3 regions of the Janthinobacterium glycogeni genome follow, and region 2 is predicted to be linked to each of the others. Evidence: predicted binding sites of a transcription regulator. Region 2 holds the regulator's gene; each other region holds the start of a gene.
The links. Region 2 encodes FNR, which switches genes on or off when oxygen is low (the NO sensors DNR and NnrR bind a similar motif). Its sites were predicted from a motif close to TTGATNNNNATCAA; they were not measured.
Positions count from the first base shown of each region.

Region 1: ubiU (ubiquinone anaerobic biosynthesis protein UbiU) is a predicted target of FNR. The motif match lies at 7,680-7,693, and genes of this name have one in related genera.
Region 3: ACQ4W4_RS03430 (universal stress protein) is a predicted target of FNR. The motif match lies at 5,429-5,442, and genes of this name have one in related genera.

Region 1 is NZ_JBNYXP010000004.1:452,282-462,786, forward strand. Features, by position in the region: gene ACQ4W4_RS12970 (4'-phosphopantetheinyl transferase family protein) at 1-204, opposite strand, end outside; gene ACQ4W4_RS12975 (Pls/PosA family non-ribosomal peptide synthetase) at 216-4,271, opposite strand; gene ACQ4W4_RS12980 (anaerobic ribonucleoside-triphosphate reductase activating protein) at 4,420-5,124, opposite strand; gene nrdD (anaerobic ribonucleoside-triphosphate reductase) at 5,117-5,314, opposite strand; gene ACQ4W4_RS12990 (ribonucleoside triphosphate reductase) at 5,311-7,059, opposite strand; gene ACQ4W4_RS12995 (hypothetical protein) at 7,178-7,594, opposite strand; gene ubiU (ubiquinone anaerobic biosynthesis protein UbiU) at 7,757-8,794, shown strand; gene ubiV (ubiquinone anaerobic biosynthesis protein UbiV) at 8,804-9,700, shown strand; gene ubiT (ubiquinone anaerobic biosynthesis accessory factor UbiT) at 9,721-10,248, shown strand; gene ACQ4W4_RS13015 (heavy-metal-associated domain-containing protein) at 10,273-10,505, opposite strand, start outside.
Region 2 is NZ_JBNYXP010000006.1:374,045-384,549, forward strand. Features, by position in the region: gene ACQ4W4_RS16815 (TOBE domain-containing protein) at 1-487, shown strand, start outside; gene ACQ4W4_RS16820 (response regulator) at 555-3,629, opposite strand; gene fnr (fumarate/nitrate reduction transcriptional regulator Fnr) at 3,869-4,627, shown strand; gene ACQ4W4_RS16830 (FixH family protein) at 4,765-5,289, opposite strand; gene ccoG (cytochrome c oxidase accessory protein CcoG) at 5,389-6,771, opposite strand; gene ccoP (cytochrome-c oxidase, cbb3-type subunit III) at 6,776-7,696, opposite strand; gene ACQ4W4_RS16845 (cbb3-type cytochrome oxidase subunit 3) at 7,689-7,892, opposite strand; gene ccoO (cytochrome-c oxidase, cbb3-type subunit II) at 7,894-8,508, opposite strand; gene ccoN (cytochrome-c oxidase, cbb3-type subunit I) at 8,524-9,951, opposite strand; gene ACQ4W4_RS16860 (T6SS effector phospholipase Tle3 domain-containing protein) at 10,198-10,505, shown strand, end outside.
Region 3 is NZ_JBNYXP010000001.1:736,537-747,041, forward strand. Features, by position in the region: gene leuC (3-isopropylmalate dehydratase large subunit) at 1-824, opposite strand, end outside; gene ACQ4W4_RS03415 (S41 family peptidase) at 1,175-2,296, shown strand; gene ACQ4W4_RS03420 (chemotaxis protein CheA) at 2,332-4,218, opposite strand; gene ACQ4W4_RS03425 (protein phosphatase CheZ) at 4,218-5,057, opposite strand; gene ACQ4W4_RS03430 (universal stress protein) at 5,524-5,991, shown strand; gene ACQ4W4_RS03435 (response regulator transcription factor) at 6,145-6,789, shown strand; gene ACQ4W4_RS03440 (Crp/Fnr family transcriptional regulator) at 7,127-7,933, shown strand; gene hemP (hemin uptake protein HemP) at 8,185-8,382, shown strand; gene ACQ4W4_RS03450 (hypothetical protein) at 8,468-8,794, shown strand; gene ACQ4W4_RS03455 (DUF2325 domain-containing protein) at 8,837-10,066, shown strand; gene ACQ4W4_RS03460 (sulfite reductase subunit alpha) at 10,082-10,505, opposite strand, start outside.

The sequences.
Region 1 (10,505 bases), on a different contig from region 2:
GAACGACAGGCTGACTGCGCGGCCGGCCAGCAGCAGGCGCGGAGGGGCGCCTGGCGTGGACTCCACCGCAATCGCCCCGATATCCATCTTCAGCCACCGGGCCGCCGCTTCGCGCACGGCCTGGCGCAGGTGCGCGCGCGCTTCCATGCGGGACGGCGGCGGCGCAATGCCGATCACCAGCACGCCGTCCCCTGACCAGAGCACCGTAAAATCCATCAGCTGCGCAGCGGCGCCGCCGGGCAGCCCGCCCAGTTGCTGCCGGCGGGGATGTGCTCGCCCTTCATCACCAGGGTCAACGGTCCCAGGCGCGCATTGTCGCCCACCTTGGCGCTGTACAGCACGGAGCTGCGCGGGCCCATGTAGACGCGCTGGCCGATCTCCACGTGGTCGATCTTCATCACGCGGTCTTCGAACAGATGCGTTTGCGGGCAGGTGAGGGCATTCAGTTCGCTGTAGTCGCCGATGTGCACGCAGTCGAATTCCGTGATGTCGGTCGTGTCCATGTAGACGCCGCGGCCGATCTTGCAGCCGAACAGGCGGAAGGCCAGCGGCAGCCACGGCGTGCCGCGCAGGTAGCGCATGAAGTTGGGCACGGCGATGCCTTCGTACAGGTTCGTCACGCCTTCCGAAATCCACACGAACGGCGTCCACATTGGCGCCGCATGCTTGCGGTAACGTCCCAGCAGCAGCCACTTGAACAGCACGACGACCAGGAAATTGCCGATGCCGTAGGCGATGCCGGCGATGGCCAGGTCGCTCACCACTTCGCCCCAGCGTCCGGCGCCCGCGATCGGCATCACGTCCAGCACCAGCGTATAGCCGACGGCGATCACCACGGCGTGCGGCGCGACGATGCGGAAGGCTTCGATCAGGCTGCGGCCCAGGCGGCGCAGCAGCGACGGCTTGAACGTCAGGTGCTCGGCAAAGCCGCTCACCTGTTCGCGCGCGGGCAGGTGCATGGGCGGGGAACCGAGCCACGTGTCGCCGCTGTGCATCTGTTCATTGCGCGGCGCATGCGTGTGCACGCCGATCAGCACGTGTTCGGGCAGCACGGTGCCGTCCGGGATATAGCTGCCGTTGCCGACAAAGCTGCGGTGCGAGACGACGGTGGGGCGCATGGTCATCCAGCCGCCGTCGATCTGCTCGTCGCCCAGCATGACGGCGTCGGCGATGAAGGTGTCATCGCCCAGGGTCAGCATGTCGGGCACCACGCCCAGCGCCGTGGAAATCTCGGCGCCCTTGCCGACCTTGGCGCCCAGCAGGCGGTACCAGTACGGCGCGTACACGGTGGCGTAAATACCGTGCAGCACGTTCAGGCTCGATTCCTGGATATGGCTGACCAGCCACTTGGCGCAATATATATTGCTGTGGACGGGCGAGCTGCCCGGCTTCAGGCGCGGCAGCGCGCCCCAGCGGATGGCGGCCGACAGCAGGGCCGTGAGCACGATCAGCACGGCGCTGGCGGGGAAGGCCAGCAGGAAGTAGCGGGCCAGCTGGGTCGTCACGTCGCGCCCCTGCAGCCACGGCATCATTTCGCGTTCGTCGAACCAGTCGATCAGCACGAAGCTGGGGAAGACGGGCATGAAGAACAGCACGGCGATGAGCACCATGCCGTAGCAGAAGAACAGGGTTTCGCCCGTCAGGCGCAGGCGCGAGACGGCGGGGCGCGGCGGCTGGCTGGTCCGGTCATAGGGGCCGATATCGCGGGCGGGAGAACCCGTCCAGACGCGGCCGGCCGGCACCGAAGCGCCGTCGGCCAGCGCCGATTGACCCTCCAGGTGGCCAAACTCGCCTACTTTGGTATTGCCTTCCATGATCGCGTATGAGCTGATGCAGGCATCGTCGCCGATGCTGATCTGGCCCAGCAGCAAACGGCCCCGCTCCACCCGGGCGTTTTCAAAGTTGACGGCATTGCCCACGCTGACGTTGTCGCCGATGGCCAGCAGGTCGGGCGCGCGCAGGGTCATCGAGCCGATGACCACTTCCTTGCCCACTTTCGCGCCCAGCGCGCGCAGCCACCAGCTGTTCAGCGAAGAGCCGCTGAGCAGATACGCGGGCGCCGATTCGACCAGACGGTCGGCCAGCCACCAGCGGTAGTATGTCAGCCCCCAGAGCGGATAGCTGCCCGGCTTCAAACGGCCGGCGATCAGCCACTTGCCGGCAATCGCGATGGCAAATTCGGCCAGGGTCGCGAGCAGGAACACGCCGATCGAGGCGGCGATGGCGCGCGGCACGGTGTCGCCCGTGTCGCCCGTGAAGAAGTGGTAGGTGAAGAACGGCGCCATCCACTGCGCCATGCGCAGGGTGACGAGGCCAGGCACGGCCGCCGCCTGGGCCGCGCCGCAGATCCAGCGCTTCAGGGTCGACGGCGGCGTCCACTGCGCTTCCGGCGTGGCCAGCGCGGGCGCCTCGTTCAGCACGGCGGCGATCTTGCCGATCTGCCGGTTCTGGTAAATGTCGCGCACCGTCATGTGGGCATAGGCCGGATCGGCGCGCAAGGCGGACGCCAGGCGCGCGGCCAGGAAGGAATGGCCGCCAAGGTCGCTGAAGAAGTCCAGCTGGCGCAAGATGGCCTGGCCGGGGAACAGCTTGGCCAGCGCCGCGAACAGGGCCGCTTCGGCCGGCGTTTCCGGCACGTCCGATTCGCCCGCCTCGCCCGGGGGCGGCGCGGACAGGGGCATGGCTTTCAAGGCTTTCCGGTCGATTTTTCCCGAGGTCAGGCGCGGCATCAGCGGCAGCAGCTCGAAACGTCCCGGCACCATGTAGGGCGGCAGGTGCAGGTTCAGGGCCGCGCGCAGGGTTTTCGCCGCCAGGGCGTCGTCGGGCGCCTCGTCGCTGCCGACGATGTAGGCTACCAGCTGGTCGATGCCGTCATCCTTGCGCAGCAGGACGGCCACCGTGCCCACGCCCGGCTGCTGCGCCAGCACGGCTTCGATCTCGCCCAGTTCCACGCGGAAGCCGCGTATCTTCACCTGGTCGTCGGCGCGGCCCAGGCACAGCACCTGGCCGTCGGCATCGATGCGGGCCAGGTCGCCCGTGCGGTACAGGCGCGCGTCGTCGTCGCTGGTCGCCCACGGATTGGGCAGGAATTTTTCCACCGTCAGGTCGGGCCGGCCCAGATAACCCTCGGCCAGGCCGGGGCCGATGATGCACAGCTCACCCGTCTCGCCGCGCGCCAGCAATGTCAAGGGACGGTTTTCTCCCGGCTCGGCCACTTGCAGCACCAGCAAGCCATAGTTGGGCAGCGGCGTGCCGATGGTGACGGGCTCGCCGGGCCGCAATCGCGCCAGGCTGCACGAGACGGTCGCTTCCGTGGGGCCATAGGTGTTGAACATGGCGCGGCCCGGGCGCGACCAGCGCTCGACCAGGGACTCGGGGCACATCTCGCCGCCCAGGTTGATCAGGCGCAGGCTCGGTACTTCCTCGGCGAACAGGGCCAGCAGGGTCGGCACGGCGTGGAGAACGGTTACCTTGTTCTCGGCCAGCGCGCGCGGCAAGGCTTCCGGGTCGCCCGAAATCTCTTTGGGACCGAGCCACAGGGTGGCGCCCACCAGATAGGCGATCCAGATTTCCTCGAACGACATGTCGAAGGCGACGGAAAATCCCTGGTAGACGGTGTCGCTTTGCGTCACTTCCAGCACGGCGTTTTCGCTGCGCAGGAAGTGGCAGATGCTGCGTTGATTGATCAATATGCCCTTGGGCTTGCCGGTGGAACCGGACGTGTAGATTACGTATGCCGGGTGGTCGGGCAAGACGGTGCCGCGCGCGGGCAGGTGTTCGCCCGGCGCGGCGGGCGCCAGCAGGCTTTCCGCCGTCCATACGGGACGCTCGATGCCGGCCTGCTCCAGGCGTGGCGCGAACTGCGCGCAGCTGACGACACCAAAGCCATTGGCGTCGTCGAGGCACACTTGCAGGCGCTCGACGGGCGTGTCTTCATCGACGGGCAGCCAGGCGGCGCCCGCCTTGGCGATGGCCGCCTGCATCAGCAGCAGATTGGCGCCGCGCGGCAGCCACAGGCCCACGATGTCGCCGGGCTTGACGCCGGCCGCCGCCAGGCGCGACGCCGCCAGGCCCGCCTGGGCATCGAGTTGCGCATACGTGATGCGGCGCGCGCCGTCGATCAGGGCGGTCTGCTGCGGGCAGCGGCGCGCCGTCGCTTCCAGCAGGTCGGCCAGCACTTCCTCGCGCAGCAAATCCGGTCGCGGCGGGCCGTACAGGATGTCGGCGTGGGTGGAAGGGATGCCTGGACTGACTGCGGTGAAATCGTTCATGGATGACGCTTATCTGTAATGCTGTGTGAGGAATCTGACGGGCCGCGCATGGTGCGCGGCACAGTTGATACATTACAGCACGCAAGACATTTCAGCGTTGCAGAACGGGGAATTTTGCGGGACTTTCAATAATTATGTGGCGGCAGGATCAACTGCCATGATTACGGAATGTAAAACGGGGAAACATGGCGCCGATTTGCGCCACCGTGTCCGCCGCCGGATAGCCGTGCAGGGGGCGGCCGGCCAGCGCCGCGTCTGCGCAGCCTTCGGCGCGGAATTGCTGCAGCACGTAGTTGTCGACGCCTTTGGCGGCCAGGGTGGCGGCCAGGGCCAGCAGCTGCTCGTCCGGCAGCAGATCCGGGTGGGTGGTGGTGCGGCATTCGTAGGCGACGCCACTGGCGAGAATGGCGTCCAGGCAGGCGCGCGCGGGGTCGCCGCTGCCGGCCACGCGGGTCACATGTCGATAGTCGGCAAACGGCGCCTTGATGTCGAAACCCACCCAGTCGACCAGGGGCAGCACTTCCTGCAGGCGCTGCGGATAAATGCAGGCCGTGTGCAGGCCGATGCCGAAACCCAGTTCCCTGACGTCCTGCATGGCCCGCGCCAGCGCCGGGTCCATGCACGCCTCGCCGCCGCTGAAGACGACGGCGTCGACCAGGCCCACGCGGCGGCGCAGCCAGGTCAGGACGTCCTGCCACGGCATGGCGCCGTCCGGCGTGCGCGCCTGCAGGTGCGGATTGTGGCAATAGCCGCAACGCCAGGGGCAGCCCTGCACGAACACCACCGCCGCCAGCTTGCCGGGATAGTCGGTGGCGGAAAAGGGCGTCAGGCCGCCCACTTTCAACTCAGCCATGGCAGGCGGGCTGGCCAACCCGGGCGCTCGCTTCCGTAAAATACTGGCGCTCGTGGAATTCGCCCTGCTTGCCGATGTTGAACGAGGCGACGGGGCGGTGGTAGCCCATCACGCGCGTCCAGATTTCGCAGCGCTGGCGTTCGGTGTCGAGCAGGGTGATGGCGGGAGTGAAGTCGGGACGTGCATTCATGGCGTTTCCTCAAGTGATGGAGCAATGTGGGCCTGCTTGCGGGCGATCAGTTCCGCGTCGCAGGTGGGACAGAATTCATGTTTGCCGGCCAGGTAGCCGTGGCGCGGGCAGATGGAAAAGGTGGGCGTGACCGTGATGTAGGGCAGCGAGAAGCGGCTCAGGGCGCGTTTTACCAGCTCGCGGCAGGCGTTCGCATCCGACAGCGCTTCCGTCATGTACAAATGCAGCACCGTGCCGCCCGTGTACTTGCGCTGCAGCGCGTCCTGCAATTCCAGCGCTTCGAACGGGTCGTCCGTGTGGCCGACGGGCAGTTGCGACGAGTTCGTGTAATACGGATTGTCGACGGTGCCGGCCTGCAGGATGGCGGGATAGCGCTTGCGGTCTTCGCGGGCGAAGCGGTATGTCGTGCCTTCGGCCGGCGTCGCTTCCAGGTTGTACATATGGCCCGTCTCTTCCTGGAAGGCCACCATGCGGGCGCGCACGTGGTCGAGCAGGCGCACGGCCAGCGCGTGGCCTTCGGGCGTCGTGATGTCCCAGGCGTCGCCGCTGAAATTGCGGATCATCTCGTTGATGCCGTTCACGCCCAGGGTGGAAAAGTGGTTGCGCAGGGTGCCCAGGTAGCGCTTCGTGTACGGGAACAGGCCTTGCTGCATCAGTTCCTCGATGGTGCGGCGCTTGATTTCCAGGCTGGTCTTGCCCAGTTCCAGCAGGCGGTCCAGGTCGGCCATCAAGGCTGGCTCGTCGCCGCGCCACAAATGGCCCAGGCGCGCGCAGTTGATCGTCACCACGCCCAGGGAGCCCGTCTGCTCGGCGGACCCGAACAGGCCATTGCCCCTTTTCAGCAATTCGCGCAAGTCCAGCTGCAATCGGCAGCACATGGAGCGGATCATGTTCGGCTTGAGTTCCGAATTGATGAAATTCTGGAAGTAGGGCAGGCCGTAGCGTGCCGTCATTTCGAACAGGCGTTCCGCGTTTTCGCTATGCCAGTCGAAATCCTCGGTGATGTTATAGGTGGGGATGGGGAAGGTGAAGACGCGGCCCTTGGCGTCGCCCGCCATCATGATCTCGATGTAGGCGCGGTTGATCATGTCCATTTCCGCCTGCAGCTCGCCATAGCTGAAGTCCATTTCCTGGCCGGCGATGACGGGAATCTGCTCGCGCAGATCGTCCGGACAGACCCAGTCGAAGGTGAGGTTGGTGAACGGCGTCTGCGTGCCCCAGCGCGACGGCACGTTGAGGTTGAAGATCAGCTCCTGCATGTACTGGCGCACGTCTTCGTAGCGCAGGCCGTCCTTGCGGATGTAGGGCGCCATGTAGGTGTCGAAGGAACTGAACGCCTGCGCGCCGGCCCATTCGTTTTGCAGGGTGCCGAGAAAATTGACGATCTGGCCGATGGCGCTCGACATGTGTTTCGGCGGGCCCGATTCGATCTTGCCCGGCACGCCGTTCAAGCCTTCATGCAGCAGGGTGCGCAGCGACCAGCCGGCGCAATAGCCGGCCAGCATGTCGAGATCGTGGATGTGCAGCGCCGCCTCGCGGTGCGCCGCGCCCACTTCCGGCGGATACACCTGGTCCAGCCAGTAGTTGGCGATGACCTTGCCCGACACATTGAGTATCAGGCCGCCCAGCGAGTAACCCTGGTTGGCGTTGGCGTTGACACGCCAGTCGCGCCGGTCCAGGTATTCATTGATGGACGCGGCGACATCGACCTGGCCGCGTGTGGGGGAAACTGCATTTGTCGTCATGAAACCTCCAATAAACACAACATGCGGTGTTTTTATGGAGATTAATCACTAAATATAGTGGCGTCAAAGGGCGCGTGCAGTTGCGTGACGAATCCTTGATGCAGGTGAAAAATACACCTCAGCCGCCTTTGTTCCAGCGCGTTTCGCGCAGGATCAGCCAGCTCGCGCAAAAGAACGCGGCGCCGCAGGCGGCGACGCTGGCGACGGAGGCGGGCAGCACGTGCGCCCAGATTTCCAGCGGCGAGAAGGTACTCCAGCTGGCGACGCGCGCGTCGAAGGTGACGTAGTTCGCCAGCAGCCAGTAGACGGCCAGCAGGCCCGTGCAGATGGCGGCCTGACGCAGCAGCGGCATCTTGCGGCGCGCAAACACGGCCAGCAGGAACAGCAGCAGCACGCCCGGATACGCGCCCAGCACTTCCGGCGACAGCACGGAGATGGTCCCTGCGTCATAGCCATCGGCCGGACCGGCCCACTGCACCTGCAGCGCGGTGAGGAACAGGGTGAGCAGGAAAATCAGCAGCGGTTTGCGGGTCATGGCGGTCAATCGAAGAGGGAGAAAAGGGAGGCATTTTACAGCCAGGTCAAGCAAGTTGAACGCGCGCCAGCCATGCACGCATTCCTTCACCTGCGTCAAGGACTGGGCCGTATGGGCGGGGCTATAGTCTGCACCCTGAGCCGATACAGGACTGTGAACATCATGATGCTTGAATCAACCACCGCCACCCGCGTGGCCGGACCGCTGGAACTGGTCTGCCCCGCCGGCAGCCTGCCCGCCTTGAAAGCGGCCATCGACAATGGCGCCGACACCGTGTACCTGGGCTTTCGCGACGCCACGAATGCGCGCAATTTCGCCGGCCTCAATTTCGACGAGAAGGCCATCGCCGAGGGCGTCCGCTACGCCCACCAATATGGACGCAAGGTGCTGCTGGCGCTGAATACATATCCGCAGCCGCACAACTGGGCCGTGTGGCGCAGCGCCATCGACCGCGCCGCGCAAGCCGGCATCGACGCCATGATCGTGGCCGATCCGGGCCTGATGGCGTATGCGAGCGAGCATCACCCGCAACTGCGCCTGCACCTGTCCGTGCAAGGCTCGGCCACCAACTATGAAGCGATCAATTTTTACCAAGAACACTTCGGCATCGCCCGCGCCGTGCTGCCGCGCGTGCTGTCGATGGCGCAGGTCGAGCAATTGATCGCCAAGACGGACGTCGAGATCGAGGTCTTCGGCTTCGGCAGCCTGTGCGTGATGGTCGAAGGACGCTGCGCGCTGTCGTCGTATGCGACGGGCGAGGCGCCGAACACGCACGGCGTGTGCTCGCCGGCGAAATCCGTGCGCTGGCTGGAAACGCCGAACGGTCTCGAATCGCGCCTGAACGGCGTGCTGATCGACCGCTACGCACCGGGCGAAAACGCCAGCTATCCGACCCTGTGCAAGGGGCGCTTCGAAGTCAACGACGAAGAGTATTACGCCATCGAGGAGCCGGCCAGCCTGAACACGCTGGCGCTGCTGCCGCAGCTGATCGCCATGGGCGTGCGCGCCGTGAAGATCGAAGGGCGCCAGCGCAGTCCTGCCTATGTCGCGCAGGTGACGCGCGTGTGGCGCGAAGCGATCGACGCCTGCCGCGAAGGCAATACGCGCTACGCCGTCAAGCCGGGCTGGATGGCGGCCATGGACAAGCTGGCCGAAGGCCAGCAGCACACACTGGGTGCGTACCACAGATCTTGGAAATAAAGGATGAACATGCTGAAGCTTTCATTGGGCCCCTTGCTGTACTACTGGCCGCGCGCCACCGTCTTCGAGTTTTACCAGCAGATCGCCGGCACCGCCGTCGATATCGTGTACCTGGGCGAAACCGTCTGCTCGCGCCGGCATGAGCTGCGCCTGGCCGACTGGCTCGATATTGCCGACATGCTGGCCGCCGCCGGCAAGGAAGTGGTGCTGTCGACGCAGGCGCTGATCGAGGCGGGCGCCGAACTGGCCACCCTGCGCCGCATCACGGGCAATGGCCGCTACGGCGTCGAGGCCAACGACATGGGCGCCGTGCATTGCATGGAAAAGGGCGCATCCTTCGTCGCCGGTCCCCATTTGAACCTGTTCAATGGCCCCAGCCTGCAGCTGCTGGCGCGCCTCGGCGCGCGGCGCTGGGTGATGCCGCTGGAAATGGGGCAGACGGCGCTGGCCGAGATGCAGCGCCAGAAACCGGAAGGGCTGGAGACGGAAGTGTTTGCCTACGGCCGCATGCCGCTGGCGTTTTCCGCGCGCTGCTTCACGGCGCGCAACCGCAACCTGCCGAAGGACGACTGCGGCTACAGCTGCCTGGAAGAGCCGGACGGCCTGCTGCTGCGCACGCGCGACGAAGTGCCCTTCCTCGTCCTGAATGGCACGCAGACGCAGTCGGCGCTCGTCTACAACCTGGTGCGCGAACTCGACGCCATGCGCGACATGGGCGTGTCGGTGGCGCGCATCAGTCCGCAGGCCATGCATACGGAACAGGTGATCGCCATCTTCGACCGCGCCCGCCGGGGGCAGGTCAGCGGCATCGGCGCCCAGGCCCAGCTGGCGGCATGCCAGCCGGCCGGCGCCTGCGACGGTTATTGGCACGGCCAGCCCGGCATGGAACAGCACGCCGCCCATTGAACGCATCGAAAGGAAGCACCATGCAAGATCAAATGGAACGATTGCCCGTCCCGGCCAAGCCACCCATGAGTAAACCCGCCGTGTCGTACCGGCTGCCCGAACCGCTGGCCGAATTGCTGTCCAAGCTGCCGCCGTATCCCGCCTCCTGGCTGTTCGTGCAAGGCTTGAACCGCCTGCTGGCGCCGCAATTGCCCGACGACGTGCGTTGCAGCCTGGAGGGGCGCAGCCTGCGCCTGCGCTTGCTGGACGCGGGTATCGCTTTCGATTTCGAGTGGCAGGGCACGGTTTTCGTGGCCGAACGCTATGTCGACGTGCCGGACCTGTGCATTGCCGCCAGCGTGCATGACTTGATGCTGCTGGCGCGGCGCCAGGAAGATCCGGATACCCTGTTCTTCAGCCGCCGTTTGAGCCTGGAAGGCGATACGGAGCTGGGCTTGCTGTTCAAGAATACGCTCGACGCCATCGAATTGCCGCCGTTCGACTTGCAGGCGCTGGGACCGCGCCGCGTGCTGGCGCATTTGCGCGACCGGGGCGCGCGGGGAGGCTGAGCGGAAAAGGGGAGGGGGCGGCGCTCAGTGGCGGCAGTGGCCGCAGGCGCCGCTGCACGAGGCCAGCTGTTCTTCATCGGTCGCCTCGCCCATGAAGCCGGCGTCATTGACGGCGGCCAGCAAGCGTTCCTGCGTGGCCAGGCGTTCGTCAAATTGCACCGTGGCGCCGTGGCGCGCCAGCGAGACGCAGACGGTGGCCACGCCCGTGACGGCCTCAAGTGCGCCCGTCAATCTGTCGGCGCAGCCTTCGTGATCCA
Region 2 (10,505 bases):
GTTGGGCAGCCAGGCCGAAGGCATCGCCGACGATCTTTTACTCATACGGAGAATGGCCATGAAAACCACGGCGCGCAATCAATTCCTGGGCAAGGTGGCCGAACTGAAACAGGGCGCCGTCAACGATGAAGTCACGCTGGAATTGCCGGGCGGCCAGCACATCGTGGCCATCGTCACGCAGGGCAGCAGCGCCAGCCTGGGCCTGGTGCCGGGCGCGGAAGCGTTTGCGCTGATCAAGGCCTCGTCCATCATCCTCGTGGCGGACAGCGCAGGGGCGCGCTTTTCCGCACGCAACCAGCTGGCCGGGCTTGTGACGCGCGTGCAGACGGGCGCCGTCAACACGGAAGTGGTGCTGGACCTGCCGCGCGGCGGCACCATCGCCGCCATCATCACGAACCAGAGCTGCACCGAGCTGGGCATTGAGCCTGGCAGCAATGTGACGGCGATTTTCAAGGCGTCCAGCGTGATCCTGGGCGTGCCGGCGTAAACGGCGACGCTGAGCAAAGTTCCGGGGTCAGACCCGGCGGGTCTGACCCCAGCTTTACGTTGCAGGCCTAATCCTTCAACCGCGACAACCAATCGGCCGCCGCCGCCAGCGCCTGTTCCAGTTCCTGCGCCGTCTGCGCCAGCAGTGCCGGCACTTCGTCCAGACGGCCCGCATCGATGGCTTCCTCGGTGGCGAACGCGGTGCGGATCAGGCGTTTCGTGCCCAGGGTGCCGACGGAGCCGCGCACGCTGTGCAGGATGCGCGCCACGTCGCTGTGGCGGCCTGCCTGCAAGGCCGTTTCGGCGTCGCGCATGGGCGTCATGCCCTTGTTCAGCGCGTCTTCGACCATGCGCCGCAGCACGCCGCGCCCTTTCGCATCGCGCCCCATCACGCGCATCAGCGGCGCCATGGAAAAAATTTCTTCATCGGCGACGGGCACCGGTCCGGCCGTCTGCACCGGCGGGCGCCTGGGCAGGTGGCGCAGGATGACTTCCATCATCTCTTCCACCACCACGGGCTTGGCGATGAAATCGCTGATGCCGGCCGTCATGCAGCGCTCGCGCTCGGACGCCAGCACGCCGGCCGTCATGGCGATCACAGGCAGGCTCAAGCGTAGTTCCGTGCGGATGATGTGGGTGGCGCTGAAACCGTCCATGACGGGCATCTGCATGTCCATCAGCACGATATCGTAGCGCAGCGCTTCCGTGCGCAGCCGTTCCACCGCTTGCAAGCCGTCACCCACCACGTCCAGCGTGGCGCCCATGTGTTCGAGGATGCCGCGCGCCACGGCCTGGTTCAAATGATTGTCTTCCACCAGCAGGAAATGCACGCCGGCCAGTTCCGTGCCCAGCGGCCGCTGCAGCATGTGCTGCTCGCCGCCGTCGTTTTTGGTAATCAGCGCCTGGTGCAGGGCATCGAACAGGCTCGAGCCCGTGATCGGCTTCATCAGCACGACGTCGGCCTCGGCCGCGCTGGAAATTTCTTCCAGGTGGTTGCGGGCGAAGGCGTTGACCATTACCACGATGGGCTGGCGCTGGCCGCTGGCCGCCTGGCGGATGGCCTTGGCCGTGGCCAGGCCGTCCATGACGGGCATGTGCCAGTCGGCCAGCACCACGTCGTAGGGCTGCTGCTGCGCCAGGCGCTCGCGGTACAGTTCGATGGCGGCAAAGCCGGAGTCCACTTCGTCGGCCAGCCAGCCCCACGCCTCGATCAGCTTGACGATCAGTTCGCGCGTGGTGCGGTTGTCGTCGGCCACCAGCAGGCGCAGCTGGCCCAGGGCGGGCGTGCGCCGCGTTTCGGCCGGCTGCGCCAGCATGTCGAAGGGCACGCTGAACCAGAAGCGGCTGCCCTTGCCTTCGCTGCTGGCGACGGCGATGTCGCCGCCCATCATGTGGATCAGCTGTTTGCTGATGGCCAGGCCCAGGCCCGTGCCGCCGAAGCGCCGCGTGATGCTCTGGTCGCCCTGTGAAAACGCGGCAAACAACTGCTGTTGCTGCAACTCCGTCATGCCGATGCCCGTGTCGCGCACTTCGAAGCGCAGCCAGGCGCGGCGGTTGTCTTTCTCGGCCAGGCTGACGGCCACCACCACTTCGCCGCTCTCGGTGAACTTGATGGCGTTGCCGGCCAGGTTGACGAGAATTTGCTGCAGCCGCTGGGCGTCGCCCACGAGGCGGCGCGGCACGTCGGGCTCGACGGCGATGGCCAGTTCCAGTTCCTTTTCGCCCGCATTCATGGTCATCGTCGTGGCCAGCGTGTTCATGACCTCGTCGAGGTCGAATTCGACGGGCGACAATTCCATGCGGCGTGCCTCGATCTTCGAATAATCGAGCACGTCGTTGAGGATGCCCAGCAGCGACTGGCCCGCCACGCGCACCATGGTCAGATATTTGCGCTGTTCCGTGTCGAGCTTGGTATTGCCCAGCAAATACACCATGCCCAGCACGGCATTGAGGGGCGTGCGGATTTCATGGCTCATGTTGGCCACGAAATCGCTCTTCGCGCGGTTGGCCGCCTCGGCCCGGTCGCGCTCCTGCTCCAGCTCCGCCGCGCGCGCTTCGAGTTCCTGCTGCAGGCGGTCGCGTTCGCCCATCAGGCCGTTGAACGCTTCCGTCAGTTCGCCGATTTCGTCGCGCTGCAGCACCGGTACGGGCGTGAAGCGGCTGCCGCTGGTGCGCAGCGCCTGCAGGGTGTCGCGCAGGCGCACCAGCGGCGAGAGCAGGCGCACGGTGACCCAGCCCAGCACGGCTGCGGCCAGCAGCGAGGCGAGTATGCTCCACAGCACCAGACGGTACAGCACGCCGTCGAACGGTTCGAAGGCGTCGTCGAGGGGCAGCGAGGCGGCCAGCAGCCAGTTCACCGATTTCAGGCGCTTGAAGCTGTTGACGGCCGTGATGCCGCGGCTGTTGGTGCTGACCATGCTGCCTTCGCCATCCATCTTCAGCAGCTGCGTGGTCGTCAGGTTGGCGTTCGGCTGGCGCGGCTGCAGCAAGCGGCTGGTATCGGGATGCAGCACGTAGCGCGGCACGGCGCCGCGCGTGAGGATGAAATAATAGCCGCTCTTGCCGATCTTTTCCGAGCGCAGGCGTCCCAGCAGGTTGTCCTTGTACAGGCGCAGCACGCCGATCACCACGCCGGCCACCTGGCCATCGGCGGCCAGCACGGGCGCGGCCATCTGCACGATGGGCATGCCGCTCGATTTGCCCAGCATCGGCTCGGTGATCATGGGCTGGCGCGTGCGCAGCACGGTCTGGAAATACTCGCGCTCGGCGACGTTGATGCCGGCGCGCCCCGCCACTTCCGGCATGTCGGCCACGACGGCGCCGTGCGCGTCGAGCACCAGCACGTCGTCGAACAGCACCAGCATCGAGCGGCGCGAATAGTAGTCGCGCAATTGGGCGGGCTGGGCGATCAGTTCCGGCGGCTGCTGCCGGGCCGTCAGGGTGACGATCTGCAGCAGCATGGCCAGCTTGTCGTCGAGTTCGGCGGCGGTGCGGGTGATCAGCGACGACTGCTGACTCAGCAGTACCCGGGTGAAGTCGGCGCGCATGTGCTGCACCTGGATCATGGTGACCAGCGCGATCATGGCGATCGAGGTCAGGCTGGTGGCCAGCGCGACTTTTGCTTTGATGCCGAGAGGCTTCATGATTTCCTTTTCAGTACCGGGCGGCACAGGCGGCAGATAATGCTGTCAGGAATTTTCCTATCAATACCCCAGCTTAGCAAGCGCCGCCACGCAAATTGCCCTCTCCGCATGGGCTTTTGACGATGTTGCCATATAATTAAAGGCTGGACGTGGTTTATTCGCCGAAATTGCGGTGAAATTGGCACACGGCAACCCTGTATGCAGTAAACTTCTTATTGCATTTTCTAAAAGGTACCGACATGACTGAAGCGCTCCTTACTCCGACCTTGCCCACAGTGACCGTGGAAGCGTTGCGTGCGCGATGCTCGACCTGCAGCATGCATCAATTGTGCCTGCCGATGGGCCTCGATGTGGGCGACATGGACAGGCTCGACCAGATCATCGGCCGCCGGCGCAAGATCGTGCGCGGCGCTTCGCTGTTCCGCATCGGCGACTCGTTCCAGAATCTGTATGCGATCCGCCTGGGGCACTTCAAGACCTACCAGATCAATCCTGGCGGCGAAGAGCAGGTGACGGGTTTCCAGATGGCCGGCGAACTGCTGGGCATGGACGCCATCAGCGCCGACCGCCACCACTGTAATGCGGTGGCGCTGGAAGACAGCGAAGTGTGTGAAATCCCGTTTTCCAGCCTGGAACAATTGCTGGGCAATATGCCGACCCTGCTGCGCCATTTCCATCGCATGATGAGCCAGGAAATCACACGCGAGCAAAGTGTCATGCTGTTGCTGGGCAACATGCAGGCGACGCAGCGTTTTGCCGCCTTTATCGTCAACCTGGCGTCGCGCTATGAAGCGCGCGGCTATTCGGCCAGCAAATTTCAACTGCGCATGTCGCGCGAGGAAATCGGCAACTACCTGGGCCTGACCATCGAAAGCGTCAGCCGTTTATTGTCGAAATTCAAGAAGGAAGGCTGGCTGCGCGTCTCCAACCGCGAGATCGAGATCCTGCAGCCGGCCAAGTTGAAGGCTATTACGGCCGGCACGGACGTCTGCAAATAACAGCACCGTCAAAACCTACTGCGCGTCGCGCTTTGCGGCCTGCGATGCTCGCTGGCTCGGCGCCCCCGTGCATAGCACAGCTGTGCTTCTCAGCCACAAATCACTGCCGCTCGCTACGGTTTTCCCGGCACTGTACGTTATAGTTCCTCATCGGCATGCAGCGCGATGCTGCGTTGCAGCGGCCAGGTCCAGATGCCCGACAGGCGCCACTCGCGTTTGTCGTTTTCCACCAGCACCTGCCAGCGGCTGCGCTCGAGCATCGGCAGCGCCACGGAAAAATTGCCGGCCGCATCGGGCTGCACCAGCAGCTTGATATCCTTTTCCGGCAGGGTCGCATGCGCCAGGTGCAGCAGCAAAGGCTTCTGGTACGCCTTGCCGAAGCTGTGCACGGAACCGCTGAGGCGCGCTGCAGCGACGTCATATGACAGGGTCGTATCCATGGCCAGGTCGCTGGCGATCGTGTCGCGCTTCAAATCCTGGTTGATCGCCTTGCCCTGCTTGTAATAGTCGCCCACCACCAGCGCGTCGGGCTGCGTAAACGCGATATAGCCCATGAAGCTGCCGACGACCACGGACAGGCCGGGACCGATCATCAGCAGCCATGGCCAGCGATGCTTGTACCACGGTGCAACGGGAGGTTGCAGTTTCAGACTGTCGGACATGGTATTTCTCCTGTGTAAACGGCCAGTCCCCATGCGGGGACTGACCTTCCTGCAACTTCGTGGCGGCGAGGGCAGCCGGTCCCCGTCCGCCTTTCCTTGTTAACGTGGCACGATGAAGACCGCGCTTTCACGCACATGCAGCGACGGGTCGTCCAGCGAGTGCAATTCGATCGCAATCTTGTTCGAGCCCTTTTCGCCGACGCCGTGCGGCACGCGCAGGCGGATCGGCCAGCCCAGCGTTTCCGTCGGCTGCAAGGTCACTTCTTCGCGCGTCAGCAAGGTCAGGCCCGGCAAGCCGGAAGCGCTGATTTTGAAATGCTGGCTTTGCTCGGAGGTGTTCATGATCTGCAGACGATAGACGTTTTCGATCATGCCGTCTTCCACTTCGCGTCCCATCGAACCGCGGTCGCGGATCACGTCCATTTTCAGCGGCGTGCGCAGCGCCAGCGAAGTACACACGGCGATGATGATCAGGGCCAGGATGGACGTGTAGATCAGCACGCGCGGGCGCATGGCGCGCTGGCGGATCTGCTTCGAATTGAAGTTGTTTTCCATCGCATGGTCGGTGCTGTAGCGTATCAGCCCCCGTGGCCGCTCGACCTTGTCCATCACGCTGTTGCAGGCATCGACGCAGGCGGCGCAGCCGATGCATTCATACTGCAGGCCGTTGCGGATATCGATACCGGTCGGACACACCTGTACGCACAAGGTGCAATCGATGCAGTCGCCCAGCTTGTCGTTGTTGCCGGCCTTCTTGCTCATGGCGCCGCGTGGTTCGCCGCGCTTGGCATCGTAGGTGATGATCAGGGTGTCCTGGTCGAACATGGCGCTCTGGAAGCGCGCGTAGGGGCACATGTATTTGCACACCTGCTCGCGCAGCCAGCCCGCGTTGCCGTAGGTTGCCAGGCTGTAGAACAAGACCCAGAACCATTCCCAGGGACCGAAATTGAGGGTGGTCACCTCGCGCGCCAGTTCCTTGATCGGCGTGAAGTAGCCGACAAAGGTAAAGCCCGTCCACAGGGCGATGGCGCCCCATACCAGGTGCTTGGCCGTCTTCTTGAACGCCTTGCGCACGGAGGGGCCCTGCTTGTCGAGGGCCATGCGCGCGCTGCGCGTGCCCTCGATGCGGCGTTCGACCCACAGGAAGATTTCCGTGTATACCGTTTGCGGGCAAGAGAACCCGCACCACACCCGCCCGGCAATGGCCGTGACGAGGAACAACAAATACGCACAGATGATCAGCAGGGCCGCCAGATAGATGAAATCCTGGGGCCACAGCACGACGCCGAAAATGTAGAACTTGCGCGTGGTCAAATCGAACAGCAGGGCTTGCCTGCCATTCCAGGTCAACCACGGCAAGCCGTAGAACGCGAGCTGGGTAAGCCATACGCATACCCATCGCCAGGTAGCGTAGCGTCCTTTGGCCTCGCGAGGGTAGATTTGCTCGCGGGCCGCATACATCTTGATGACTTGAGGTTCCATTACATCATTTCACGGGCGTCTGGGGATTCGACAGGCTCCAGACATACGCCGACAGCACGTGTACCTTGGATTCGCCGAGGAAGTCGCTGAAGGCCGGCATGGTGTTGTTGCGACCCTTGCGCACGGTTTCCATGATGGTATCAGCGCTGCCGCCGTACAGCCAGATCTTGTCCGTCAGGTTAGGCGCACCGAGCATCTGGTTGCCCTTCGCGTCGGCGCCGTGACAGGCCATGCAGGCGCCGAACTTGGCCTTGCCCAGCACGGACTTGACGGGGTCCGACGTGGAACCGGACAGGCTCAGCACGTAATGGGCCACGTTCTCGACATCCTTTTCGGAACCCAGCGCGGCGCCCATCGGCGGCATCTGCCCATTGCGGCCGTGCATGATGGTGGTCTTGATGATGTCGGGATCGCCGCCATACAGCCAGTCCTTGTCGGTCAGGTTGGGGAAGCCCTTGTTGCCGCGCGCATCCGAACCGTGGCATTGCGCGCAGTAGGTCAGGAACAGGCGCTGGCCGATGGCTTGCGCCTGCGGATCGGCAGCTACCGTCTTGATATCCTGGCTCAGGTACTTGTTGAACAGGGGGCCGTAGTCGGCTTCCGCCTTCTTCAGCTCTTCCTCGTACTGGCCCGTCGATTTCCAGCCCAGGCTGCCGGCGTAGGTGCCCAGGCCCGGATACAGGAACAGGTAGGCCAGCGCGAAGACGATGGTGATGTAGAACAGCCACATCCACCAGCGCGGCATTGGCGTGTTGAGTTCCTTCAAGTCCTCGTCCCACACGTGGCCCGTGGTGCCGTCGGCGGGGGCGCCGGCGGCCACTTTCACTTTCGACTGCGAGTACAGCAGCACGCCGCAGCCGATGATGCCCAGCAGGGACAGCACGACGATGTAGATATTCCAGAAGCCATTGGTAAAGTCAGCCATGGTTATGCTCCTTCGCCAGGTTCATCTCGGCCTCGGCCGGATAGTCCAGTGCGTCGTCGGCGAACGGCAGGCGTGCCGCCGCGTCGAAGTCGCTGTTGCTGCGGCTGAACGTCCACCACAGGATGCCCACGAACGTCGTAAAGGAAACCACCGTCATGACGCTGCTGGCGCTGTCAAACAGGTTTTCGATTGCCATGCTAATTCCTTGTTTTGATTAATGTACCGAGGCCTTGCAGATAGGCGACCAGGGCGTCTTCTTCCGTCTTGTCCTGCAGCTGCGCGGGGCCGGCGGCGATCTCTTCGTCGCTGTACGGCTGGCCCAGGCGTTTCAGGGCGCGCATCTTCGGCATGATGTCGTCAGGCACCAGCTTGGTCTTCGCCAGCCATGGGTAGGCCGGCATGTTCGACTCGGGCACCACGTCGCGCGGGTTGTTCAAGTGCGTGCGGTGCCATTCGTCGCTGTAGCGGGCGCCCACGCGGGCCAGGTCCGGCCCCGTGCGCTTGGAACCCCACTGGAACGGACGGTCGTAGACGAACTCGCCGGCGACCGAGTAGTGGCCATAGCGTTCCGTTTCCGCGCGCAGCGGACGCACCATCTGCGAGTGGCAGTTGTAGCAGCCTTCGCGCACGTAAATGTCGCGGCCCGCCAGGCGCAGCGGCGAATACGGCTTCAGGCCGGCGACCGGTTCCGTCGTGCTCTTCTGGAAGAACAGGGGGACGATCTCGACGGCGCCGCCGATGCTGATCACCACCGTGACCAGGGCGATCAGCAGCCAGGGGTTTTTCTCAATCCATGCATGTGAAAATTTCATTTGCTTTTGCTCCTATCAGGCGTGCGCCGCGTTCAGTTCCGGAATGCGGGCGACGGGGAGTTTGCTGCCGCGCAGAGTCATCCAGGTGTTGTAGCCCATGATGCACATACCCGACAGGTACAGCAGGCCACCGGCCACGCGCACCACGTAGTACGGATACGTTGCTTTCACGCTCTCGACAAAGGTGTAGGTCAGGGTGCCGTCCGGATTGACCGCGCGCCACATCAAGCCCTGCATCACGCCGGCGATCCACATTGCCGCGATGTACAGCACGATGCCGATGGTGGCCACCCAGAAGTGCACGTCGACCAGGCGCGTGCTGTGCATCTGCGTGCGGCCCGCCAGGCGCGGCAGCAGGTAGTAGATCGAACCCATGGTGATGAAGCCCACCCAGCCCAGGGCGCCCGCATGCACGTGGGCAACGGTCCAGTCGGTGTAGTGCGACAGCGAGTTGATGGTCTTGATCGACATCATCGGACCTTCGAAGGTGGCGATGCCGTAGAACGACAGCGAGACGATCATGAATTTCAGGATCGGATCGGTGCGCAGCTTGTGCCAGGCGCCCGACAGGGTCATGATGCCGTTGATCATGCCGCCCCAGCTTGGCGCCAGCAGGACCAGCGAGAAGACCATGCCGATCGATTGCGTCCAGTCAGGCAAGGCCGTGTAGTGCAGGTGATGCGGGCCCGCCCACATGTAGGTGAAGATCAGCGCCCAGAAGTGGACGATCGACAAACGGTACGAGTACACGGGGCGCTCGGCCTGTTTCGGGATGAAGTAGTAGACCATGCCCAGGTAGCCGGCGGTCAGGATGAAGCCCACCGCGTTATGGCCGTACCACCACTGGATCATGGCGTCCTGCACGCCCGCGTAGGCGGAATACGACTTGGTGAACGAGGCTGGCATGACGGCGCCATTGACCACGTGCAAAATCGTCACGGCCAGGATGTAGGCGCCGAAGAACCAGTTGGCCACGTAGATGTGCTTGACCTTGCGCTTGATCAGGGTGCCGAAGAAGACGATGGCGTAGGCGATCCAGACGACGGCGATGAGGATGGCGATCGGCCATTCCAGCTCGGCGTATTCCTTGCCGCGGGTCAGGCCCATGGGCAGGCTGACGACCGCGCACAGGATCACGGCTTGCCAGCCCCAGAAGGTAAAGGCGGCCAGTTTGTCGGAAAACAGGCGCACCTGGCAGGTGCGTTGGACAACGTAGTACGAGGTGGCGAACAGGCCGCAGATGCCGAAGGCGAAAATCACCGCATTCGTGTGCAGCGGACGCAAACGTCCGTATGTCAGCCAAGGTATGTCGAGGTTCAGGGCAGGCCAGGCCAGCTGAGCGGCGATGATAACGCCAACCAGCATGCCGATGATGCCCCATACCACAGTAGCGACCGCGAATTGCTTCACGATCTTGTAGTTATAGTTCAGCGATTGATCCACAAAGACTCTCCCTGGAATTACTATTTATGATGGTGGCCAGAGAGTAAGTGTTTGACCGGGAAAAAACTTTGATGTGGATCAAAATTCCCCGGATGAAATAAGCGTAGCGAACTGGCATCGAAATAAAGTGATATTTCGATCAAAAAAGCCATGCAAGATCCCTGCAACGGCTGGCTTGACATGGCGTAAAACGTGCATGGAAGCAATGGCCTACAGTGGCTTGTCCAGACACGCCCAAGGCCCGCCATGGAAGACCCCGAACGCCGCGATCCGTTTGATGCCCAGGTGGACATGGTCGTGGGCAAGGCCGAGGGCACAACCCTGTTCAGTCACTGCCTGCTCGATTGCCTGCAGCAGATGCCGTCGCCGGGCATCGTCATCTTCGTGCATGGCGTCAATTCCGACGGCGAGTGGTACCGCGCGGCCGAAGCAGGCCTGTGCGCCGGCCTGAACACGCGCATGAAGCGCTGCGACGAGCACCTGTGCCACGCCACGCCCGAGGCCGGACAATTGACGCCGCTGCGCTACCGGAGCGAGTTGAGCGATGACGGCTA
Region 3 (10,505 bases), on a different contig from region 2:
AGGTCGAAGCGGGCGCCCGGGTCCGAATGCAGGGTGCGCCAGTAGGCGACGGCGCGTTCCCAGTGCGGACCGGCCGGCGAAAACGGACGGCCCTTGACGTAATTGATGGTGGTGTCGTCCACGCCGATGATGCCGGCGCGCGCGCCCGCTTCGATGGCCATATTGCACACCGTCATGCGGCCTTCCATCGACAGGGCGCGGATGGCCGAGCCGCCGAACTCGATACAGTAGCCCGTGCCGCCGGCCGTGCCGATCTTGCCGATGATGGCCAGCACGATATCTTTCGCCGTCACGCCGGCCGGCAAGGCGCCGTCGACCTGCACCAGCATCGATTTCGATTTCTTTTGCAGCAAGGTTTGCGTGGCCAGCACGTGCTCCACTTCCGAGGTGCCAATGCCGTGCGCCAGCGCGCCGAACGCACCATGGGTCGAGGTGTGCGAATCGCCGCACACGACCGTCATGCCGGGCAGGGTCGCGCCCTGTTCGGGGCCGATCACGTGCACGATGCCCTGGCGCTTGTCGTTCATGTTGAAGTAGGTCAAGCCGTAGTGCCTGGCATTCTTGTCCAGCGTTTCGACCTGCAGGCGCGAAACCGGGTCGGCAATGCCGTCGGCGCGGCTGGTGGTCGGCACGTTATGGTCGGCCACGGCCAGGTTGGCGGATACGCGCCACGGCTGGCGGCCTGCCACGCTGAGGCCATCGAATGCTTGCGGGCTGGTCACTTCGTGCAGCAGGTGACGGTCGATATACAGAATGGTCGTGCCGTCTTCTTCGGCCCGCACCACATGGGATTCCCAGAGTTTGTCGTAAAGCGTCTTCATCATGATTTATGCAGCGTTGCCACAGCCTGTAGTAAGTGATCAAGTGAACCAGGTCATACGGTGATCCACAAGGATTATGCCATATATTGCACGGCACAGAACCAAAACAGGAAAAAGCGTGGGATTGACGATACAAAGTTTGGCAACCCTGTTGGATATGAGCTAGAAATTGCCGATATCAGCATATCGGCGACATGGTGGCCTCATCTGCCGGCAGGCCGCCGAACGAGCCACGGCGCGGCCAGAAATCGATACTTTTTCTTTAATCTTTCGTGTATTGTATTTCGACAACAATTTCAGGAAAGATTGCATTGATGAGACTGTGTTTTTTTGCCGCCACACTCCTGGCTACGTTGACAGTCAGCCATACGCAGGCGGCCACACCGGGCGAGACCTGCCTGCAGGACTTGCGCGTCCTTCCCGCCTTTTTGCTGGAAAACGATACTGGCGCGCGCCAGCATCTGGCACAAAAAGGCCAAGCGTATTTCGATCAGGCATTGGCCAGCGCCAGCACCGCGGCGGCCAGGGCGAACGATGAGGCTGCCTGCAATACGGTACTGTCCGGTTACCTGAGCCAGTGGCGCAAAGGCCACCTGCAGATCATGCCGACCGGCGCGCTGAAACATGAGACAGCAACTGCAGCATCATCCTCAACCGCCGCGCCAGCGGCCACCATCGATGACAGGGCGCCATCGCTGCAGCTGCTGTCGCCGCACACGGCGCTGCTGACCTTACCCAGTTTTTTTCCGGGGTACGCCGGGCTCCTCACTGATTTACTGGAAAGCAAGCGCGACGAACTGGCCAGCCGTCGAAACTGGATTATCGATGTGCGGCGCAACAACGGCGGCAGCGACAGCACGTATGCGCCCTTGCTGCCATGGCTAGCGTCAGGCGAGAGCGTCAATATCGGCGGTGAATGGCTGTCCACGCCGGCCAATATCGCCAGCCAGCAAAACATCTGCGCACTGTACGCTCCCGGCGACGCCACCTGCACGACATACATGGCACAGGCCGTCACCCGCATGCGCAGCGTGCAGCCCGGCCAGTTCGTGGCGCAAGGCAGCAACGGGCCTGTCAGCTATGCGAGTGTGTCTGGCCAGGCAGTACAGCCGTCCAGGGTGGCGGTGCTGGTCGACCGCGATTGCGGCAGTTCCTGCGAACAGTTTCTGCTGGAAGCGCGACAAAGCTTTCACGTCAAGCTGATCGGACGCAACAGCGGCGGCGCGCTCGATTATTCGAATCTGCGCATGCACCCCCTGCCCTCGGGACTGCGCCAGCTGGCCTACGCCACCTCGCGCTCGGCCCGCTTGCCAGATCTGCAGGTCGATCTCGACGGCATCATGCCCGACATCTATCTGCCGCCACCGAAGGACGAGGCGGAGCGCGCCGCGGAGATCGTGCGCGTGCAGCGCTGGCTGGAAGGCGGCACGCTGCGCCCCGACGGCGCCCAGGCGAAAAAAAACCCGCGGCAGTAACGCTGCCGCGGGCTTGATATGGTGGCGCGGAAAAACTATGCGGCCAGGCGCACGCTGCCGCGGCAGCCATCCATCAGGAAGGACAGGCCCACCACCAGCACCAGCTCGCCTTCGGCCGAGCGCGCGGTACCGGTAATGCCTTCCACGGTGATGGCCGTCATCGGCTTGATCACGAGATCCGCCGTGCCATCGACGGCTTCCACCGCCAGGATGTACGGCTGCGGCGCGGCGACGACGATGCCGACGCGTTCGCTGCACGATTCATAGCCCAGGGCGCCGGCCAGCGACCGCACGGGCAATGGACGGCCCTGGTCTTTCAGCACGGGCGCGCCGCCCACTTCCATGAAGGTTTCCGGCAATTCGACAACGCGCTGCACCACCGCCATCGGCAGCGCCAGCGCGGCGCCCGAGGTCGACACGAGCATGGTCGGCACGATCGACAGTTCGATCGGCAGGCGGATGGCGAACTTCGTGCCCTTGCCCAGCGTCGACTCGATGTGGATGGCGCCGCGGTTTTTCTCCACGGCCGTTTTCACCACGTCCATGCCCACGCCGCGTCCGGAGACGCTGGACGCCACTTCCTTGGTCGAGAAGCCCGGCAGGAACACCAGCTGGAAGCATTCGTCGTTGCTCAATTGCGCGTTTTCGCTGATCAGGCCCTTTTGCTGGGCCTTGCTGCGCAAGAAGACCGGATCCATGCCCTTGCCGTCATCCTGCAGCACGATCATGACGCTGTTCGCTTCCTGCCATGCTTTGAGCGAAATATACGATTTGGCGGGCTTGCCGGCGGCCAGGCGCGCTTCCGGCGATTCGACGCCATGGTCGAGCGAGTTGCGCAGCATGTGCACGAGCGGATCGTACAGGCTGTCCACGACGACGCGGTCGACTTCCGTCTCCGCGCCTTCGATGGTCAGCTCGACATCCTTGCCCAGGTCTTTCGCCAGCTCGCGCACCAGGCGCGGGAATTTCTGGAACAGGCGGCCGACAGGCTGCATGCGCGTGGCCAGGGTGGCCCGCTGCAGTTCCGTCGAGTAGCGCGAGGCGCGCTCCAGGGTTTCCGCCAGGGTCGCCATCAAGGTGGCGGCCTGGCCTTCGAATTTGAATTGCAACAAGCGCTCGAGCAGCACGGCAGCCTGGTTGGCGGCCTGCACGGATTCGCCCGCCACTTCCAGCAGCGCGTCGAGCTTGACGGCGTCGACGCGGATGCTGTCTTCCTTGACGGGCGCGGCATGGCGCACTTCCGGACGCTCTTCGCGTCGTTCGGCGCCATCCCAGGCCTTGGCGGCTGGCTTGGCGGCAGCAGCGGCAGCAGCAGGCGCGGCGGCCACGGCGGCAGGCGCAGCGGCGACGGACGCCGGTGCGGCAGCGATCCGGCTAGCGGCCGGCACGACGGCGTTGTACATGCCTTCCCAGTCCAGGCCATCGGCGCTGGCGGTGGCAACGGCGGCGACAGGCGCCACGGCAACGACTTCGGCAACCTCGGCAACGGGCGCAGCCGCTTCCGCCACCACGGCGGCGGGCGCAGGCGCATCCATGCCCTTGCCTTCGATGGCGTTCGTCAGGATGTGTTCCAGCTCTTCCGGCATGGCCGGCAAGCTTTCCGGCGCGGCCCCGTTGGCCAGTTCCGTCAGTTGATCGGCCACGAAACCGGACGCTTGCAGCGCCGCCTCGATGGCGATGGGGGTGACCGGCGCGGCGCCCGTGCGCAAGGCGTCGAACAGGTTTTCCGTCAGATGGCAGGCCGCCACCAGCGCGGGCAAGCCCATGAAGCCGGCGCCGCCCTTGATCGTGTGGAAGGAACGAAACACAGCATTCAGTGTTTCCTTGTTGTCAGGATCGCGCTCGAGGCGCAACAAGTGCTCTTCAACATTAACCGCAAGATCCATCGCCTCAACGACGAAATCCTTGAGCATATCGTCCATTAGAATCCCAAATCCGCAAGAAGGTCGTCTACATTATCCTGGTCCAGCGCCACCGACGGCACGGACGGGCCCTGCATCAGCGGCACCGGCTTTTGCGCCAGTTTCTCGCGCACCTCGGCCGGCGCGTTGTCGCGCAGCAGCTGGGCCAGTTCGTTTTCCACGGTCTTGGTGATGTTGACCACTTTTTTGATCAGCTGGCCCGTGATGTCCTGGAAGTCCTGCGCCATCATGATTTCCAGCAAGCGCGCTTTTTCCGCTTCCGTCGCTTCGGCAACGGCTTGCGCGAACTGGCGCGAGTCGCCGGCCAGGGCCTTGAATTCTTCCAGGCTCAGCTTGCCGTCGAACAGCGCCGTCCAGCGGCCATCCATGTCCTTGGCCTTCTTCGACAGCACATCTTGCGCCGGCATGCCTTCGTCGAGCGTGTTCAAGACCTTGTTGGCGGCCTGTTCGGTCAGGGTGGCGACGTATTCCAGGCGGTCCTGGGCGTCGACGATCTGCGACGACGCTTCCGTCAGCGCCTTGTCGTAACCGAGTTCGCGCAGCGAATCGTGCAGCAGGCGCACGATGCCGCCCAGACGCTCGAACATCGGCTTGTCGGACTGGTCGACGGGATCGGCCGCGTCGCCAGACGCCTCGGCGCTGGCCACAGGCGGCGCTTCCGGCTCGGCGGCTGCCGGCACGGCGGCGCTGGCCGACACCGAGTCGAACAGCGCGTCGAAGTCATCATCCGCAATCACGGCCGGAGCGGGCGCGGCGGCAGGCGCGGGCTGAGCCGTGGCCGCACTTTGCGCAGATACTTCATCAAATAATGCGTCGAAATCATCAGCGGCGTTGGTCATATCCCTGCTTCTCCATAATTTGTCAAAATTCCGCCTGAACTGTGCGTTTTACAGACTGATACCCACAATTTCTCGATTAAGATGATTTGAGGCAATACCGCTGCGATGTTGCGAGTGTAGCAGGGCGCCGCCCTGTTGGTAAATCTCAAAACGCGCTTCCTGGTGCAAAGCTGGCCCACAAGAGCTTTTCCACAAGGAAATATGTGTTCCTGCTGTTGTATTTTGAAATACTACCATTGGCGTGCGTGCAAGACCACGCACAGCAGAAGAAATCCTGCTTCCGGGCGTCTGCGCAACAGCGCCACATGGACATCGTTGCAGCTAAACACGATCTTTCTGCCAATGTTGTCTATACTGAAGATGCAGTTGTATTGATAATTATCAAGTCTTTGCATGAATACAATGCTGCCGCCGCGTCTACAATAAGAGGCGTTGCGCGCGCTCAGTCACCGCCAAAGGACCTGCCATGTATAAGAAAATTCTGATCGCCACGGACGGTTCCACCGTCTCCAACCTGACGGCCTGCGCCGGTGTTGCCTTTGCCGAACAGATGCACGCCGACATCCTTGCCTTGTACGTGGCGCCCGAATACCAGTACCCGGTGTACATCGAAATCATTCCCCCAAGCTATCCCAGCGAGGAGGAGTACCGCATCGCCATGCGCAAGGCCGGCGCCGACCACTGGCAGCCGGTCCTCGACGCGGCCGCCAAGCGTGGCCTGGAAGCGACGGGCCTGACGGCCTTTTCCGACAGCCCGGCGCTGAAGATCGTGGAAGTGGCGCAATTGCAGCATTGCGACCTGATTTTCATGGGTTCGCATGGCCGCAGCGGCTGGGGGCAATTGCTGTTGGGCAGCGTGACCAACAAAGTGCTGTCGCACTCGAAATTGCCCGTGCTCGTGCATAGGCTGATCAAGGAACCCCCGTCGGAATAAGTGGTCACATGACCACCGGGCCGTCGTTGCCGGCATATGAAGAAAAAGGCACAATGCAGCCGCTTCCGTTAAAATGACAACGTTTCTCGTTTCTTAACATTTGAATGTCCGGTGACGGACAGAGCAGATTTCACGCATCCAGATTGCCCGCCTATGATACGTATTGTGATTGCCGACGACCACACCATCATGCGAGAAGGCTTGAAGCGCATCCTTGACGGCGCACCGGACATCGATATCGTGGGCGAAGCCATCGACGGCTTTGAAGTACTCAATCAGGTGCGCCAGGGCGGCTTCGACCTGCTGCAGCTCGACCTGTCAATGCCGGGCCGCAGCGGCGTCGACCTGATCCGGCAAATCCGCAGCGAGGCGCCAAAGCTGGCCATCCTGATCCTCACCATGCACGAGGAAGAACAATATGCGGTGCGCGCCATCCGCGCCGGCGCGCAAGGCTATCTGACCAAGGAAAGCGCTGGCACCCAGCTCGTGGGCGCCATTCACAAGGTGGCGTCGGGACGCCCCTACATCAGCGCCGAGGTGGCCGAGCAGCTCGTGCTCAACATCATGATGCCGAATGAAAGCTTGCTGCACAAACAGCTATCGGACCGCGAGTTCGAAGTCTTTTCCCTGCTGGTGGCGGGCAAGTCGATCACGGAAATCGCCAACAACCTGCACCTGAGCGTGAAAACGGTGAGCACCCACAAGACGCGCATCATGCAAAAAATGGGCATGAGTTCGCTGTCGGAAATGGTGCAGTACGCCGTGGCGCACCGCCTGCTCTCCCCCTTCAAGACGTAAGCCCGGCGGCGCGCGCCCGCGCGTCGACCGTAGGAACAATCCTACTTCACCTACCGCAGCTCCTACTGCCATATTCAGCCACTGCTGATATTAATTGCATATGGTTGTTGGCATACTGAAACCAGTAATCAAGTTGCTGGGAAGTTATTTCATCACACAGCAAGTCGTCAGCGAATTGAGCTTTACCTGTCTGGACGCGCGCCGCCCCTTCCCTGCCCGCCGTCCTGCGCACCCTGTCATTCAACTCTGAACTACCTGTCACCAGGAGATGAACATGCTGTCCACGCAAACGCCCGAAACCCGCGCCGCCGCTCCATCGCTGGCTCCCTCTTCCCCGATGGAAGCAGGGCGCCAGCGCCAGGGGCGGCTATGGTCGAACCTGAAGGAGGTGTGCGATCTGCTGCATATCTCCAGCGCCTGCACCATCGCCGCCGACGAACTGCTGTTCCAGCACGTGCAATTCAAGACGGGCCAGCGCGTGCATACCATCGGCCAGCCGTTCGACACCCTGTACATCGTCAATTCGGGCTTCCTGAAAACCGTGCTCATCGACGAATTCGGCAATGAACAGGTACTGAGCTTTCCCATGAAGGGCGACATGCTGGGCGTCGACGGCATCCACTCGCGCCACTACTCCTCGGAAGCGGTGGCCCTGTCCGACTGCGACCTGATCCTGTTGCCATTCAAGAAGCTGACGGCGCTGGGACGTGTTCACCTGGAACTGGAAAACGTCATGTACGGCGTGATGAGCCGCGAACTCGTGCGCGAACAGGCGATGATCGGCATGCTGGGCGCCTTGAGCGCCGAAGCCCGCGTGGCGCGCTTCCTCGTCTCGCTGGCCGACCGCTTCGCGCAGATGGGCTATTCGAGCAAGCTGTTCAACCTGCGCATGACGCGCCACGAAATCGGCAGCTACCTGGGCCTGACCCTGGAAACGGTGAGCCGCACCCTCTCCGCCTTCAATGAAATCGGCCTGATCACGGTGGACCAGCGCACCATCGGCATCAAGGACCCGGACGCCCTGAAAACCCTGCGCCGCCTGCCGCCCTCGCGCTCGCGCGCCAAGCAGCTGGCTGCCGCCAAGCTCAAGGCCGACACCACCGCGGCCGCCACCGCCTCGGCGCAATTGCTGGCCACGATTTAACGCCATCCCGATTTCTTCCAGCTTGGCACAGGCTTGACCCGACCAAGGCGCGCACCGCCTTGCCGGGTCTTTTTTGCTGCCGCTCGCCTTCCACGCCGCGCCAGTGGCCGCCTTCGCGCAGCGCCATTCTCCACGTTGCCATCCCATCGCAAAAAAGCGCGGATTGCGTACAAATAAGCCTTGCTTTTCGGGCCACATTCAACAATAATGCAAATACGAATCATTCTCAACTGAGATAAAGAAAGCCCAACATGCAAAGCTCAAAACCAGCCTTGATCCAGGATGCCGCTACCGCCCACGTCCGTCCTCCCGTCAGCATGGCCCAGCCGGCGCGCCGCATCACCAGCGAAGCGCTGCTGCAGCAGGGCCGCGAAGTGGAGATTGAGCACAGCGGCAAGATCTATCGCCTGCGCGTCACCCAATTGAACAAGCTGATCCTGACTGCCTGAAGCAGCACGGCAGCCAGTCACCACACTCGCCAGCCAGTCGCGCCCCGTGCGCGCAGCCAGCCAAACCACCGCACAGGAGTGTTTGATGGCGAACGAACGACCTTCCCCGATGTTTCCTTCTCCGCAAGGCCAACAGCCTGAATTGCTGCTGTCGGCCGTGCTGCACCTGATGTCGCACTACCATGCGGGCAGTCCCTGCGAGAAACTGGCCGCAGTCATCGAACGCCATCTGCAAGCGCTGGCCGGCTCGCCCGGCCTCGGCCCCGTGCTGCAAGCAACTTGCCAGCAACTGTCGCAGCAATGGGCCGCCCTGGTGGCGCTGCACCGCCCCGCGCCGCCGAAGACCACCTTGCTCGAGCGCCTGGCGCGCATGCTGAGCGCCAGGCGTCCTGCCTCGCCGCTGCCGCAATAATCTCTCTTCCACTACTGCCCCACCGCCCAACAGGATATCGCCATGTGTGACAAAGACCAGTCCCTGCCCGTCATCAGCAATTGCGCCCACGCCGACACGGAAACGGCCGCGCTCGCTTCGCGCCGCCGCCGGCTGTGGGAACTGTCGCATACCTGCCATTGCCCGCTGGTCGGCGTGGGCTTGCCATTGGGCTACCTGCGCAAACTGGTGGGCAAGATGACGGGCGGGCGCGTGCTGGCCGACGACTACGAAGTGCACGTGGGCGCCGTGACGGAATGCGGCGCGCGCAACCGCCTGTCCGAAGCGCTGCAAAAAGAACTCGAACGCCGCTACGCTCCCGTGATCCTGCGCTTTCGCGGCGCCAAGACCACGGAGCAGGTAGCGCAACTGTGGCGCACGGCCGTCGCCAACGGCGACGTGTCGGGCGCCTTCTGGGCCGGCCTGACGCACCCGCGCTGCGACGCCGAGCTGGAAGAGCAGATGTGCCGCGACTTGCACATGATCCAGCACCAGGCCGGCGCCTGCGTGCGCGCCGACATGGGCAAATTTACAGCCTTGCAGGAAGAAAACGCGCGCCTGACCCACGAACTGGCCAAGCTGCAACAGCGCAGCCAGGCCGCACTGACGGAAAAAACGGGCGAACTGGAACGCCAGGAAGCCGTGCTGCTGCGCACGCGGGCCGAATCGATCGGCAAGGATAGCGTGATCGACGGCTTGCGCGCGGAACTGGCGCAATTGCAGGCGGCCGTCCCGGCGCTGGAATCGCGCACGCGCCTGGTCGAACGCCTGGCGCAAATGGATGAGCGCGAAAAGGAACTGCGCCAGCAAATCGCGGAATTGAAACAGGCCCAGCCGCGCCCAGCCGCCGCCGTGCCGCCACCGGCGCCCAAGCTGGAAGTGCCGACCGGCGGCAAGCTGAAAATGCCGATCCGCCTCGTCGATCAAAGCGTCCTGTGCGTGGGCGGGCGCAGCGGCAATGTCGCCACCTACCGCGCCCTGATCGAGCGGGTCGGTGCACAGTTCGCCCACCACGACGGCGGCCTGGAAGACAATGCCAACCTGCTCGACTCGAGCCTGGCGGCGGCCGATCTGGTGATTTGCCAGACGGGCTGCATCAGCCACAGCGCCTACTGGCGCGTGAAGGATTACTGCAAGCGCACCGGCAAGCGCTGCGTCTTCATCGACAACCCCAGCATCTCCAGCCTGGCGCGCGGCTTGCAGGAAGTAAGCGAAGAAATGGACACGGCGCCGCCGGCCGCAGTCCAGCCATAAGCAGTCCCTGCAGCATTAATATACGTCGCGCCGGTAGCGCCCTTCGGCCGCCAGCGCGTCGAGCGCGGGCCGGCCCAGCATTTCCTGCAGTGCCTGGTCGACGCCGCCCGCCATGCCGGCCAGGCTGCCGCAGATGTAGATGGCCGCGCCCTGCTCCAGCCACAGCCTGACTTCATCGGCATTGCCGCGCAAGCGGTCCTGCACATAGGTGCGCTCCGCCTGGTCGCGCGAAAACGCCAGGTCCAGGCGCGGCAAGTCGCCGCTGGCGTGCCAGCGTTCAATTTCTTCGCGATAATGAAAATCGTGGGCCAGGTTGCGTTCGCCAAAGATCAGCCAGTTGCGCCGCTGGCCCGCCAGCACGCGGCTCTTCAGGTGCCCGCGCAAGCCGGCGATGCCGCTGCCGTTACCGATCAAAATCAGAGGCCGCTGGGCATTGTCT